4 regions of the Vreelandella piezotolerans genome follow, and region 3 is predicted to be linked to each of the others. Evidence: predicted binding sites of a transcription regulator. Region 3 holds the regulator's gene; each other region holds the start of a gene.
The links. Region 3 encodes sigma-54, which starts transcription at its own class of promoters, with help from an activator protein. Its sites were predicted from a motif close to TGGCACNNNNNTTGCTNT; they were not measured.

Region 1: a site for sigma-54 is predicted at 1,072-1,089, ahead of amt (ammonium transporter). Genes of this name have one in related genera too.
Region 2: a site for sigma-54 is predicted at 774-791, ahead of glnL (nitrogen regulation protein NR(II)). Genes of this name have one in related genera too.
Region 4: a site for sigma-54 is predicted at 1,101-1,118, ahead of GYM47_RS11740 (sugar phosphorylase). Genes of this name have one in related genera too.

The regions. Positions count from the first base shown of each region.
Region 1 is NZ_CP048602.1:1,943,509-1,945,701, forward strand. Features, by position in the region: gene GYM47_RS08925 (NAD(P)/FAD-dependent oxidoreductase) at 1-893, opposite strand, end outside; gene amt (ammonium transporter) at 1,228-2,193, shown strand, end outside.
Region 2 is NZ_CP048602.1:244,251-246,443, forward strand. Features, by position in the region: gene glnA (glutamate--ammonia ligase) at 1-23, shown strand, start outside; gene GYM47_RS01190 (DUF4124 domain-containing protein) at 113-655, shown strand; gene glnL (nitrogen regulation protein NR(II)) at 862-1,920, shown strand; gene ntrC (nitrogen regulation protein NR(I)) at 1,917-2,193, shown strand, end outside.
Region 3 is NZ_CP048602.1:2,337,114-2,339,306, forward strand. Features, by position in the region: gene lptB (LPS export ABC transporter ATP-binding protein) at 1-289, shown strand, start outside; gene GYM47_RS10790 (RNA polymerase factor sigma-54) at 395-1,810, shown strand; gene hpf (ribosome hibernation-promoting factor, HPF/YfiA family) at 1,908-2,193, shown strand, end outside.
Region 4 is NZ_CP048602.1:2,564,252-2,566,444, forward strand. Features, by position in the region: gene ribD (bifunctional diaminohydroxyphosphoribosylaminopyrimidine deaminase/5-amino-6-(5-phosphoribosylamino)uracil reductase RibD) at 1-397, opposite strand, end outside; gene nrdR (transcriptional regulator NrdR) at 397-894, opposite strand; gene GYM47_RS11740 (sugar phosphorylase) at 1,152-2,193, shown strand, end outside.

The sequences.
Region 1 (2,193 bases), 390 kb from region 3:
AAATAACCAACTTCGGCATCCATCAACCAGTAATTCAGCTTCGCTTCTGGCTGAGTCGCATAGTGCATGTGGTAGCCGCGCTTTACGAACGTTGGGAAATGGTAGCCCAGCGGCTTCATCCACTGGCCCGCCCACGGCCCCAAGGCCATGACGACTTGATCTACCTCTAACGACGCTGCGTTGGTCGTTACGGTCCAGCGCTCACCGTGCTGGGTGACGCCGGTAATATCGGCCTGTAACAACTCCCCACCCATGGCCTCGAATGACGTCGCATACGCCGCCACCAGGCCACCGGGGTCAGCAACGGTCCAGGGGTCGAGCCAGTGAATGGCACCAATAATGTCATCACCAAGCTGCGGTTCTTTAACGCTTAACGCAGCGCGGTCGAGCACAGCAAATTCGACGCCATAGAGTTCGCGGGCCTCTTCAGCTTCTTGAATGCGTTTATCGAGCTTCGCTTGAGTGCGATATATCTCCAACCAGCCCTCCTTACGCACCAAATGATCGGCCTTTGCCGCTTCGATCATCGGGCCATGGGCGTTTAGGCAAAGCTGAATCAGTGAAGCGTACTCGGGCACGATTTTTTTATAAAGCCGAGATGAGGAGTGGTGCCAGTAGCTCAGCAGCGGTGAAGCGGCATTGACCATTCCGGCGGGCCGGTAACGGATATCGACACGACGATTAGGCAACACGCTAAGGATGGTCTTCATATCGCGAGGAAACGGATAGGGCCGAACCGCCTCTCGCTGAATGATGCCCGCGTTACCAAACGAGGTTTCTCGGCCAGGTTGGCGACGATCGACCAGCGTGACTTGATGGCCACGTTTCTGCAGCTGCCAAGCAATACTGACCCCTACCATGCCTGCCCCCAACACCACCGTTTGACGCGCCATTTTGATGCACTCCTTTCTATCTGGATATTGTTCAGACTCATACTGTGAGCAGCATGGTTAACATATTGAAAAATATCACCAATCAAACCGCATTTGCACAGTCATAAAAACTGTTTTATCTATCATTTTTAGTCATTTATCACGCTTAAAGCGCAATAAAGGATGACTTCACTATCTGCGGCACAACAATTGCTTCATTACCATTAACACTACCTGAGCCACTCCATCGTTATGGACACTTTTAGGCTGGACGCTGCGTTCATGAGAAGCAACTCGACATTCTTTGCACCCCCTTCATGTCTGCGATGCACCAAAACAGTACAAGGAAAACACCATGGCCGATAGCTTCGACTCCACCTTGATCGACACGCTTTGGGTGCTATGGGCGGCAGCGCTCGTCTTCGTCATGCAAGCAGGTTTTCTCTGTTTGGAAGCGGGCACTACGCGCACGAAAAACGCCATCAACGTAGCAATGAAGAACTTGGCGGATTTTGCTATTGCCGTTAGCGTTTTCTGGCTAGCCGGTTTCGGCATGATGTTTGGCATTTCGCAAATGGGATGGCTAGGCAGCTCCCTGTTTGGCTGGCAATTGGAACCTACCAACGCATGGCTCATGACGGTCTTCGTCTTTCAGGCCATGTTTTGCGCCACGGCCGCTACCATCGTTGCAGGCGCCGTTGCCGAGCGCATGCCCTTCCTTGGCTATTTATGGACCGCCTTTTGGATTGCCCTATTGATTTACCCGGTGTTCGGCCACTGGGCCTGGGGCGGCTTACTGGGAGGCATGCCTGGCTGGTTGGCCACACTTGGCTTCATCGACTTTGCCGGGGCGACCGTGGTGCACAGTGTTGGCGGCTGGGTAGCCCTCGCAGCCGTAATCGTCATTGGTCCGCGCCAAGGGCGCTTTCAGATCGATCATCCCCCCACCGCGTTTCCAGCGGGGAACTTGCCGCTGGCAATGCTGGGGGCGCTCTTCATGATACTGGGTTGGTTTGGATTTAACGGTGGTAGCACACTCGCGCTGAATAGCTCCGTGCCTGGGATTATCGCCAACACCATGCTGGGTGCCGTAGGCGGCATTTTATCGGCCCTGCTGGTGGGCTGGCGGGTGCGCCGCTACGCCGATGTCATGTATGCCATCAACGGGGCCATCGCTGGTCTGGTGGCCGTCACGGCAGGTGCTCATGCGCTGTCACTCCATGCCGCCTTTTTACTGGGTAGCGTAAGCGGCGTGCTGATGGTACTGGCCAGCGAATGGCTGCTGAAAAAGCGTATCGATGATGCAGTAGGCGCCATCCCC
Region 2 (2,193 bases), 1.9 Mb from region 3:
TCGACATGTACTACAGCTGCTAAGATCACCCTTGAGGTGTCGTTAGCCTGAAAACCCCGCCTCGGCGGGGTTTTTTCGTTGAGGCGAGGTAAGGAAAAGGGAGGAAGACGTCATGATCCGTCGCTGGCACGTGCGCTATGCAAGAGGATTATCCACAGGTGCTGCACTGCTATTGGGGATGTGGGTAAGCGCGGCGCTGGGGCAAACGGTGTATCGCGTGGTGGACGCCCAGGGCAAGGTGACGTTTACCGACAACCCAGAACGTGGCGGTGAAGCCGTCACGTTGGCACCGCTGCCCAGCGTGACGACGGTGCGCTCTGCCCCACCTGACAGCCGAACCCCGGGCCGCACTCAGAGCCATCCCGGGCAACCGTTTATGCCTTATGACCGCTTTACCATCGTCAACCCGGCAAACAGCAGCGCCGTTCGGGGCGGCATGACGCCCGTGGAAGTGCAGGTGGTGCCGCCACTGCGGGACGACCACCAAATTCAACTGAGGGTGAATGGCGAACTGAGCCAATCCGCTCTGCATAGCGACGCCTTCTGGCTGGCGGGGTTACCTGTGGGAGCGCACCATATTCATGCGGAGTTGTTGGATAGCCAGGGCCGTGTGCAGCACCGCACCGATCCGGTGACTATTTTTATCACTGACTAATCGAGTGCACTATAATGGTGCAATGAGGCGGTGGGCTAGGCGGCTCATTGCGCTATTAAGGCTCGTCATCTCCCCGCTATCTGCCCACAAGCCGTGCATGCCGCCGCTTGCGCCGAATTGGCGCGCTTTTTGCAGATCCTCTCGCATACCTCTTTTGATGGATCAGTGCCATGTGTATTGATCGAAGCGACGTTTCAGGACACGCCATGTATCAGCGCTTGCTCGAACACCTCACCACAGCAGTCCTGTTGCTCGACGGTGAACTCCGCGTTCGCTGGATGAACCCGGCGGCGGAAGCGCTGCTGGCCGTGAGCTTTAGCCGCGTGCAGGGGATCAGCCTCGATACGCTGTTGGGCGGAGACGAGAGCATCGACGACGTACTGGCCAAAGCACGCGATGCGTTTCATCCCTATACACAGCGTGAAGCGCGTATCACGCCGCTCAATAGCGAGCCGCTGACCGTCGATTATACCGTGACACCGCTGTCGGCCGACGAGCTGCTGTTGGAAGTCGAGCCGCGGGATCGGTTGATGCAAATCTCCCGAGAGGAGGCCCTTACCACCCGCCAAGAAACCATCAAAGTGCTGGCGCGGGGGTTGGCCCACGAGGTGAAAAATCCGCTAGGGGGCATTCGCGGTGCCGCGCAGCTGTTAGAGCGAGACCTGGATGACCCGGCCCTGCGCGAGTTTACCCATATCATCGTGGAAGAGGTTGACCGCTTGCGTGACTTGGTCGACTCCATGCTAGGGCCGAACCGTATCGTCAAGCATGAGCCGGTCAACATTCATAAAGTGTTGGAGCGCGTAAGGGCGCTGCTGATCGCCGAGCATCCTCAGGTGGTCGTCAGCCGCGACTATGACCCGAGCCTACCGGACCTGTCCGGTGATGAGGCGCAGATGATCCAAGCAGTGCTCAACGTGGCCCGCAACGCGGTGCAAGCCATGAGCGATGCAGGTACGCCCGCGCCCGAACTGACACTGCGTACCCGTGCGCGCCGCCAATTCACTTTGGGAGCCGAGCGGCACCGCCTGGTGAGCGAAGTCGGCATCATCGATAACGGTCCTGGCATCCCCGAGTCGCTACGCGACACCCTTTTTTATCCGATGGTCTCCGGCCGCGCAGAAGGGAGCGGTCTGGGGCTATCGATTGCCCAGTCAATACTGCACCAACATCAAGGATTGATCGAATGCGACTCTCGTCCCGGACACACCGAATTTCGTTTACTGATTCCATTGGTCATTAATTGCACCGGAGAAGCGTCATGACTGAGGCGACACGTACCGATGTTGCACGAGTGGTTATTGTCGATGATGACCGCGCTATCCGCTGGGTATTGGAGCGCGCTCTGGCGCAACCCGATCTGGAGGTCGAGTGTATCGAGCGTGCCGATACGGCGCTCGCACGCTTGCTGGAGAGCCCGCCGGATGTGCTGGTCACCGATATCCGTATGCCGGGCATCGACGGGTTGGATTTAATGGCACGGGTGCGTGATGCCCATCCGGATTTGCCTGTGATCGTCATGACCGCGCACTCCGATC
Region 3 (2,193 bases):
AGAGATCGCGCGGTCGCTGGCCACCGAGCCCGCGTTCATTCTACTCGACGAACCCTTTGCCGGGGTCGACCCTATTTCGGTCGGCGAAATCAAAACCATTATCCGTGCACTCAAAAAACGCCACATCGGCGTCTTGATCACCGACCACAACGTGCGTGAAACCCTGGATATTTGCGATATCGCCTACATCGTTGGCGATGGCCACATCATCGCCAGTGGGAACGCCCAGGAGATTCTCAATAACCAAAAGGTCCGCGACGTCTATCTGGGCGCTGATTTCCGGCTCTAAACCGAGGCCTGACCAAACTTTTCTTTTAGTGGCATGCTTATTGCACTTGCACGTAGCCATAACTCGCTCTAGGGTGGAGCTTTCTGATTAACGAGTGGTTCTCAGATGGTCATGAAAGCTTCTCTCCAATTGCGTATCGGCACACAGCTGACCATGACACCCCAGCTGCAACAGGCCATTGCCCTGCTGCAGCTCTCTACGCTGGACCTCCGTCAAGAAATTCAGCAAGCGCTTGACGCCAACCCTATGCTCGAGCAAGAGGACGAGTTTGGAGAGCAGGCAGTCAGCGAGCCGCAAGAGGCCGAGTGGTCTGACAGCATTCCCAACGAACTCTCCGTCGACAGCGACTGGTCGGACACCTACCAAGACATGGGCAGTCTGAGCGGTGGTAGCGAAGGACCCGACTTCGAGCGCCAAGCCGCTGGCCAAAGCCTTCATGGCCATTTGCTGTGGCAACTGGCCATGACCGATGTCAGCTCACGGGAATATGCAATTGCGGAGAGCCTGATCGATGCGCTGGACGCCAATGGTTATCTTACCCAGCCGCTCAACGACATTCGTGAAGGGCTCAAAGCACAAGGTCATGACGGCTTGAGCCAACGGGAAGTGGAAAATACCCTACTGCGCTTGCAGCAGTTCGAGCCGACCGGCGTATTCGCTCGCGACCTGCGCGAATGTCTGATGCTTCAACTTGCTGCGTTGCCGGAAGACACCCCGCTATTGATGCCAGCCAAACGGCTGGTACGACAGTTTTTGGAGGCGCTAGGCAAAGACGATATGCGCCTCCTCAAGCGCCGTTTGAGCCTGGACGATGAGCAGCTGGATGACGTCATTCGATTAATTCGCAGCCTCGATCCCCGACCCGGCAGCGCCTACGGCGTGACCGACGATAGCTACATCACTCCCGATCTGGTCGTGCGCCATGACAACGAAGGCTGGCATTTAGAGCTCAACCCGGACGCTCTTCCACGGCTACGCATCCAACCCGACTACGCCAGCTTGATCAAACGCGCCGACAAGAGCCAGGACAACCAGTTCTTGAAAGAGCACCTTCAAGAAGCGCGCTGGCTGATCAAAAGCCTCTCTAGCCGCAATGACACCTTGCTGCGCGTGGGGCGTGAAATCATCGCTCGCCAAATTGGCTTTCTAGAGCACGGCGAAGAGGCCATGAAGCCGCTGATCTTGGCCGACATCGCCGAAGCCGTAGAGATGCATGAGTCGACCATCTCACGCGTGACGACACAGAAGTTCATTCATACACCGCGTGGCGTGTTCGAGTTGAAATACTTTTTCTCCAGTCAAGTCAGTGGCCAAGACGGCGGCGACAGCCACTCGAGCACGGCCATTCGCGCACGTATCAAAAAGCTCATTCAAGAGGAGCCCTCAGGCAAACCGCTCTCCGATAGTCGCTTGGTGACGCTTCTCGAAGAGGGCGGAATAAGCGTGGCACGACGTACCGTCGCGAAATATCGCGAGTCGATGGGCATTCCCTCTTCGAGCGAGCGCCGCCGTTTACGCTAGTTAAACGCTTGGTCGTGACAAACTCACCGCAAGGGCTTTGCAATAGCGTAAAAAGGGTTACAATCGAAGTACAGCCCGATGGATAAGGAGCACGTCAATGCAAGTAAACATCACTGGTCATCACGTTGAACTGACTGACGCCTTGCGTGACTACGTTAACGAAAAGCTGGAACGCGTCGAACGACACTACGACAATATCACCACGGTACAAGTGACCTTATCTGTCGAAAAGGAGCGCCAGCAGGCAGCGTGCACGCTACATGCCGCTGGTGCTGACCTTCATGCCGAGGCACTCGATAACGATATGTATGCCGCCATCGATGCCCTTGCGGACAAAATCGATCGTCAACTCGTCAAACACAAGGAAAAAGCACAAGCTCGCG
Region 4 (2,193 bases), 230 kb from region 3:
GCACGTCGATACCGGCGGAGGCCAAGTGTGCGATACCGCCACCGCTGACCTGGGGGTTGGGGTCTTGCATCGCGATCACCACGCGACGGACACCCGCCTTGGTCAGGGCCACGGCACAAGGGCCCGTGCGCCCCGTGTGAGAACACGGCTCTAACGTGACGTACGCCGTCGCGCCCTGTGCAGCGTTGCCTGCCGCTTGAAGCGCATGAATTTCGGCATGAGGTTCCCCAGCCCGCACGTGATACCCCTCCCCCACGATGCGAGCGTCTCCATCGCTATCGAAGCGCACGATCACGCACCCCACTCTTGGGTTAGGGTCGGTGGTGTAAAGCCCCCGCTTGGCCAGCTGAATCGCGCGGGCCATGTAGCGATGATCGGCAGTGGAGAACTCACCCATCATGACGCTCCGTTCGGTGATCCCTGCCCGGCCGGCTCATCGGAGGGCTCTTGGGAGAGCCGATCGATTTCAGCACGAAACTCATCCAGGTCCTGAAACTTGCGGTATACAGAGGCAAAACGAATGTAGGCCACTTGGTCGAGGCTACGTAACGCTTTCATCACCGCCTCGCCCACCTCCCGGGCGTTCACCTCACGGTCACCACGTGCGCGCAACGTTTGACGAATGCGCTCTACCGAGGCTTCGATCGCTTCGGCACTGACCGGGCGTTTTTCCAGTGCGCGGAGCATCCCCGCACGTAGCTTTGCTTCATCGAAACTCTCGCGAGAACCGTCGGACTTCACCACCCGCGGCATGATCAACTCAGCGGTCTCGTACGTCGTAAAACGCTCATGGCAGCTGGCGCACTGGCGGCGTCGGCGCACCTGGTCACCCTCTGCCACCAGCCTGGAATCCGTCACTCTCGTATCGTTTGCACCACAAAAAGGGCAATGCATGGCAGTCAACCTATTATCAGTACGCACTAAAACCAGTACGTGCAGCGTGTCAGCCTGAACGAAGGGACGCAGCGTCACGGTGCGTGCTCTACGAGCCCTTCGCTATTTTGTAAACTGTTTTATCGCCAGCTGTCGGCGGTAGCCGACCCGCCGAGCTATCGTATGGCGGTGTTATACAGCCCCTATCTCAACGTATTGTAACGATTTGGCACACAAGCTGCAGCGTTTGTCGAAGGATGATTGAAAGGACGCCCGCTATGACCGCTTTCGAAAAGACCGTTCACCACTACCTCACCCAGCTATACGGCCCGCGCGCAGGGGAAGTGCAGCGGCGAATAGGTCAACACGTCGCGCATTTTCGCGAGGGAGCAAACGCTGCACCGACCGTTAACGGTCAATCTGTCGATGCACCAATGTGGAGCGAAAAGGATCAGTGGGTCATCTGTTACGGCGACTCGATCGTCGATGAGGGAACGCCACCGCTAGCCGTGCTGGATACGTTTTTGCAACGTTATCTGGGAGACACCGTCAGTGGGGTTCACGTGCTGCCCTTTTTCCCTTGGAGCAGCGACGACGGCTTTTCGGTGATTCATTATCGTGAGGTCAATAGTGAGCTGGGCGCGTGGTCGGACGTCCAAACCCTAGCCAGCCACTACGACTTGATGGCTGACTTGGTACTCAACCATGTCTCCCGAGAGTCGCTCTGGTTCGTCGACTATCTCACCGGTAGCCTACCCGGGCGCGACTATTTCATTGAGGTGGATCCTGACACGGACGTTTCCCAGGTCACCCGCCCGCGCAGCAGCCCGTTATTGGTGCCGATCTCGACGCGTCGCGGCACCCGCCACGTATGGGCTACCTTTTCGGAAGATCAAATCGATCTCAACTTCGAAAACCCGGACGTGCTGCTCGAGTTCGTGGGCATTTTGCTGTTCTACCTGCAGCAAGGCGTACGCATCATTCGCCTGGATGCAGTGGCCTTTCTATGGAAACGGCTCGGCACCCCGTGCATCCATCTGCCAGAGACCCATACCGTCGTGCGCTTACTGCGCGCTATCGTGGATGAGGTGGCGCCCGGCACGCTGTTAATTACCGAAACCAACGTGCCACACGCCGAAAACATTAGCTACTTCGGCTTGGAGCGGTTGACGCAGGGCACTCCCGACGAAGCCCACATGGTGTATCAGTTCGCCCTGCCCCCGCTTTTACTGCATACCCTGACCCGCGGGGAAGCGACGACGCTACAAACGTGGTTGAACAGCCTCCCGGTACTGCCGCCGCAGTGTACCTACTTGAACT